DNA from 2 places in the Paenibacillus rhizoplanae genome. Region 2 is predicted to be linked to the other one. Evidence: riboswitches for the same ligand, from Rfam matches in the RefSeq annotation. Region 2 holds a riboswitch; the other holds the start of a gene.
The links. A riboswitch is a leader RNA that binds a small molecule or an ion and turns the genes downstream of it on or off. The one in region 2 is predicted to bind cobalamin.
Positions count from the first base shown of each region.

Region 1: another riboswitch for cobalamin. It lies ahead of ACFSX3_RS06080 (anaerobic ribonucleoside triphosphate reductase); the one in region 2 lies ahead of ACFSX3_RS26740 (S-layer homology domain-containing protein).

Region 1 is NZ_JBHUKY010000015.1:5,251-8,457, reverse strand. Features, by position in the region: gene ACFSX3_RS06080 (anaerobic ribonucleoside triphosphate reductase) at 1-1,425, opposite strand, end outside; cobalamin riboswitch at 1,734-1,964, opposite strand; gene ACFSX3_RS06075 (MTH1187 family thiamine-binding protein) at 2,307-2,615, shown strand; gene ACFSX3_RS06070 (sugar phosphate isomerase/epimerase family protein) at 2,664-3,207, shown strand, end outside.
Region 2 is NZ_JBHUKY010000068.1:101,926-105,132, forward strand. Features, by position in the region: gene ACFSX3_RS26735 (GAP1-N2 domain-containing protein) at 1-165, shown strand, start outside; cobalamin riboswitch at 984-1,176, shown strand; gene ACFSX3_RS26740 (S-layer homology domain-containing protein) at 1,391-3,207, shown strand, end outside.

The DNA of each region.
Region 1 (3,207 bases), on a different contig from region 2:
TACAGCCTTGGCGTGAATCTCCATATCTTCGCCGTGGTGCTTACCGTACATAGCTTTCATGCATTCTGCCATTCCAATGAAGCCCAGCGACAGACTGCCGTGCTTCAGCAGCTCGCCTACGCTGTCATCGGGGGCAAGCTGCTCGCCGCCTTCCCAGACGCCTTCACGCATCATGAAATCGGAGGCTTTGGCCTTCTGGGAAGCCTGGATACGGAAACGGTGCAGCAGACCGTCGAGCGCAATATCCATGTAGTGATTGAGGTCGTCAAAGAACCCTTTTTCGTCAGCAGCCAGGCGGCGGCCGGTTACCGTACCGTGGGCCAGTCCAAGACGCACCAAATTGAGCGTGTTGAAGGACAGATTACCTTTGCCGGAGCAGTGGTTACGTCCAAAGCGGTCGCCGAGCACACGGGTCCGGCAGCCCATCGTAGCGAACTCGGTATCCGGGTCAGCCGGATCGTAATATTGCATGTTCAGCGGAGCGTCCAGATTGGCGAAATTCGGATACAATCTGCGCGCCGAGCACTCCGCGGCCTTCAGGAACAGCTCATAGTTAGGGTCACCCGGCTGCTGGTTGATGCCTTGCTTACATTTAAAGATCTGAATTGGGAACACCGGCGTCTCCCCGCTGCCCAGTCCGTTCATCGTGGCCGCCAGCAGTGAACTGATCACAAGCTGGCCCTCTGGTGAGGAGCAAGTGCCGTAATTGATGCTGGTAAAAGGAATCTGGCCGCCGGAGCGGCTGGACATCGTATTCAGGTTATGTACCATGCTCTCTGCGGCCTGCAGGGTCTCGCTCTGCGTCTCCTTCAGGGCGAAACGGAAGGCACGCGGATACTGCTCAGCCAGATCGCTGCGGCTCATCGTAATCTCCCCAAGCTCAGAACCCTCTGTATTCTCCTCGAAATACTCCAGACCTTTGCGGAAGAGCTTGGAGAAGGATTTGGTCACATAAGGGGCCAGATCATAATCCAGCTTGTTGGCGGATACGCCGCCGTATTGCGCATTTTGCTGCGACTGGAAAATAATCGCCACCAGTGACATCGCCGTCATAATCGAGTTGGGAGGCCGTACGCTGCCGTTGCCGGTGTTGAAGCCTTCACGGAGAAGCCGTTCAAACGGAATGAAGATGCAGTTCGTGGTTCCAATGGCGTACTGATCAAGGTCATGTACATAGACGACATTATCCAGGGTAGCCTGTACCAGCTGTGGCGGCATGGTGAAGTTACGGGCATACCATTTGGAGTATTCACTGCCGAACTTGCTCATTTTGCCGGAGAAGCTCTCCCCGTTCAGGTTGGCGTTCTCGCGCAGCAGATCCAGATCCCGGCTTTCGATAATATCCCGTCCCAGATGAATGACCTCTTCTAAAAGATCCTCCTGTGCAGCTTGTCCTTCGTTATAACGTTTCTCCAGCAGCGTCATTATATAACTCTCTCCTCTCGGGTATTGTAAGCGTTAAAAAAGCACCCCCGGCCGGGAAGGCCGGAAATGCCCGAATGCATGATGCAAAGTTCCGGAAAGCGGAAATTTGCCTGTGGTCTGGGTGGAACATACGAGCAGACACAGGGCGATAGCTTACGCCCGTTCTTGTATATTCCGCAGAGCCGATACCTGAAGATAATCCTCGATCGTCCTCAGGTATCGGCAGCCTATGGCCCGATTGACGGAAGGCTAACTCTGCTATTGCAGGCCGCATACGGACACCTCCCCTGTTCCTCGCAGGAGTCTAAGCGGTGCCACCGAAACAGGCAGGTCTCCTGGCTTCCGGCAACTCCTCCGGCGCCTTCCCGGGGGGCTTATTCCGCCCCTTAGTGGCAATTAGCCGGAGAATGCGGCCCTGGGCATCGCGCCCTGGGAGCATCCGGTTACAGTGGCGGGACCGCAGCGGTTTTGCACCGCGCTTCCCTATTAAGTCGCACCTCTATTACAAGGGGTGAAACACCCGTTTCTACTATATTTTGTTGTTATCTATTAAAGCTAACGCAATATATTGTGTTTGTAAATGTTTTTTTGCAATCCCGCACGGGGAGCGGGTTCGGCGCTTTTACTCACAGCTGATCCACAGTTAGTCCACAGGTAATCCACAACTTTTCTATGAATTTGCCTTGAATGTTTCATAAAATCTCCGAAAATACGCCACAAAGAATCCATAAATAGAGTGCGTCTAATCCTGGTAATCATTTTGACGGATATTAATAGAATAGAGAGGGTGGCAGGTGATTTGTGGCGAGCCTGGCGAAGCGTTACAATAAGAGGATAAATAAGAGGCTCAGGCACATCAGATCATTAGGAGGGAGATCACAATGGCAATTGGCGAAGTGACCGTTATTCCGATCGGGACAGGCAGCACCAGTCTCAGCAGCTATGTGGCCGAGATGCAGCGCGTACTGGAGACGGTGGAGGGCATTACCTATGAGCTAACTTCTATGGGTACGATTATTGAGGGACCGGTAGCGCGGATTCTGGCTGCGGTAGAAGCGCTGCATGAGTCGCCGTTCACCGCCGGGGCGCAGAGAGTCTCCACCTCGCTTAAGATCGATGACCGGCGCGACAAGATCTCCACCAGCCGCAGCAAGCTCGAATCCGTGGAGCGTAAGCTACAGGGAAAGTAGTGGGAATATAGTATCTAATCAGAAATGACGATAAGGAGCGGATTCTACATGGCAGAAGCAACGCAGCAGATCGGAATTCAAATGTATACACTGCGGGACCAGACGGAGCGGGATTTCCTCGGCACACTGGGCAAGGTGGCAGAGATGGGATACCAGGCAGTGGAGTTCGCCGGTTATTTCGGCGTAGCTGCCGGGGAACTGCGCCGCAGGCTGGATGAACTGGGCCTTGCGGCGCCTTCGGCGCATGTGGGACTGGACTTCAGCAGCCTGGATAAGATGGAACAGGCCTTAGCCAAAGAGATTGAATACGCCGTAGAGCTCGGACTGCAATATATAATCACCCCGTCGGCACCGCTTCCGCCCAGCCCTTCCATCGAAGATGTGACAAGAATAATTCCATTCCTGGAGAAGGCTTCCGCGATGGTCCGGGCGGCAGGGATGGAGTACGGCTACCACAACCATGATTATGAATTCGCAAAAGTTGACGGCAAGGCGGTCATCGATATCTGGCTGGAGCGGATTCCTGCAGAGCATATGCTGGCAGAGTTTGATCTGGGCTGGGTACACCGGGGCGGAGCCCGGCCCGCAGATT
Region 2 (3,207 bases):
GAGCTTTCAGCCGGCGCGAAGCTGGCGGCAGGTGATATGATCACCGCTGGAAGATACTCGCTGCAGCTGGCGGCAGATCCGGGCAGCGCCCCGGAAGCTACAGCCACCGCCGCGCCTAGCACGGAGCCATCCGCTTCCGCAAGCCCGGAAGCGGACGCGGAATAACACAGCGGCCATAAGCAGGCCGCGTAAGCTTGTAACTAATGTGATCGGGTAACATTGCTTACAGAGATAGGTGTACTCTATACAACTAAAAACAGTGAAAAGGAAGGCATACCTCCCCTAAGTGTATTCCATACAACTAATTTTGCTCGAATGGGCGAAAAGCTGGGTACAGAAGCATTTTAGGTGTACGAAATACAGCTAAAAGTACATTTGGTGGTAAATCAGACGATTTAGTTGTACAGATTGCATTTAAGAATAACGTTTGGAGCTAGAATAGCACCTTAATCGGGGTACGGCAGAGCCTCAGCAAGCGAGGGGATTAAATTAATGCTGATTAGTTTAAACCTGATGAACGACTAGCTGCTCGATTGTACTTTGTACACTAGAATGAGGCATATTGAGCCTTATATGGTGTTCTGTTGTATTCGGTACATTAGATTTTGGGAATTTGGCCCGGCGGAGGGGTAGTTGCCACAATCGATTGTATGAAATGCAGCAGAATGCGTTATACGCCGCTTTTACACGAATTCTAATGTACATAATACAATCGCCTGCTGCCCTGTCTCCGCTAGTACCGCCAACGTCTTAATTAACAGCAGAAGAATGACTCCATAGTCCTGAATAGTACGATGTGCCGGGGGAGCGGGCATGTGCTGTTCAGGATTTTTGTGCAGAATGGGCTGAGCCTTGGGGGAGCTGGAATAGATATAGCTTGTCTATAGACATACAGGGGAATAGTCGATATGATGGTTTGAGAATATTATAATTTAATAAGCTTGAGGAAAAGGTGCAGTTTGCCTTAGAGACCGCGCGCTGTCGCTAGCAGATGCTGGCAGGGCTATGTCTAATAGAGGAATCTGCTTAAAAGGGAAGCCCGGTGCAAGTCCGGCGCGGTCCCGCCACTGTAAATACGGAGCAACTCCTGAGGAGCCACTGTCTGCTAAGCGGATGGGAAGGCGGGGGAAGCGGTGAAGTATGAGCCAGGAGACCTGCCTTTTTCGTTGTTGTTTCTATTCTTCGGGGGTAAGAATGTGGAAGCAGATGCTGATATTGGCGAGGGCTGTATATTGCTGCATTGTATGTAATGTGGGAGAGCAATCGACTCCTTCAGCCGCCCTGTATTGTATTCTTCCCCGGCCGCCCTGCACAGGGCGGTCTTTAGGTTGTCGCTCTATTTGCGGAGGAAGCAGGATTCATCCATTCTATTTCAGGAAAGAGGTTAGTTATGAAGAACCATTCTCTATCATCCAGGTTCACACGGCTGGGACTTGCTGTGGTTATGCTGTTCGCAATGCTGGGAGCAGCCGTAGCCCCGGCAGGACAAGCTGCTGCTGCACAGGCAGGCGGGACTTCCGCACCAGCGGTATCCGCTCTGCCCGCAAAAGAGGCAGCCAGCGTAACCGCTGCAGTCTATGCTACTGCGGAATTCATGCTGAAGAACGGAGTCCAGTCGGACTGGCAGGCAATTGGCCTTGCGCAAGCGGGCTATAAGGTTCCTGTCAGCTATCTGAAGGCGCTTGAAGGTAAGGTGAGTGAGGCTAAGGGTGTTTTTGCCAGAGCTACGGACTATGCCCGGATTACGCTTGCCGTTAAGGCACTGGGCGGCGACCCGGCGAATGTGGCAGGCTATAACCTGATCGAGAAGCTCTACAATCACGATGCAATTACCGGCCAGACGCTGAATAATCCAGTCTATGCCCTGCTGGCTCTGGATTCCGGCAGCTATACGATCCCGGCAAATGCAAAATGGACACAATCTAAGCTGCTGGCAGAGATTCTGGCAAAGCAGAACCCGGACGGCGGCTTCACCCTGACTACGGGTGCGAGTGATCCGGACATGACAGCGATGGTGCTGAACGCACTGGCTGGACACAAGCAGGAAGCAGCAGTGAATACTGCCGGTCAGCGGGCAGCAGCCTGGTTGTCTAAGGCACAGGACAAGAACGGCGGATATGGCGACAGTAGTGAGAGTGTAGCTCAGGCCATTATCGGTCTGTCTGCCTTCGGCATTAATCCGGCAGGAGCAGATTATACCAAAGGCCAGATTAATCTGGTCAGCAAGCTGATGAGCTTCAGCGCAGCTGATGGAGGATTCGTCCACACTGCGGGCGGCAGCTCCAATGCTCTCTCTACGGAGCAGGCACTGGAGGCTATGGTAGCGTACCAGCTGTTTGGTACAGGCGGTAAGCTCTTTGATTTTAGCGGCACACCAGTGAAGAATCCTCAGGTAAGTGTCTCGGTTACTGTTGAAGGTCCGAATGGAACCTTGGCTGAGGGCAGCGTGTACGCCGGCAATGTGCTTAAGGCACTGGAAAAGACAGCAGCAGCCAAGCGCCTGGCCCTGGTCAATGAAGCAGGCAATTATGTGACGGGGATCGGCGGCGTGATTGCGGGTACTTTTGGCGGATATGATGGCTGGATGTATGTGGTTGCACGCGGCGGAGCATGGATCTATCCAAGTGTAGGGATGGGCGACTTCGCGCTGGAGGAGAATGACCGCATCGTGGTCTATTATGGCGGGGACAACACGCAGGTGGTTGATGCCGTAACGGTGACTCCCGCACAGCCGCAGCCTGGACAAGATCTGAAGGTGCAGGTGAACCAGAAGAAATGGGTCTGGAATGAGGCGACCTTCACCTCCGATCCGGTAACCTCACCGGCAGCAGGCGTACAGGTAACTATCGGCGGAAAAACAGCAGTTACAGATGCTGCGGGCGTGGCTGTTGTGGCCGGCGGCTTGACAGCGAATAAATATACCCTGACGGTTACGGGATATCTGAAGGATAAGACCCCTGCCATCGTGCGTCATACGGTCCCGGTAACGGTGGCTTCTGCGGCGGCGGACCGTCCTGCTTTTGGCGATGTGAAGTCGATCTCGCCTTGGGCGCTGGAGTCGGTATACACGGCGTATGACCGCAAGCTGATGAACGGTGTGAGTGAGGGCAGCCTGCTGTTTGCACCGAAAAAGAATATTACCCGTGCTGAATTTGCAGCGCTGCTGCTTCGTTTAACCGGCAACGAGCCGTCTGCGGCGGCTTCCGC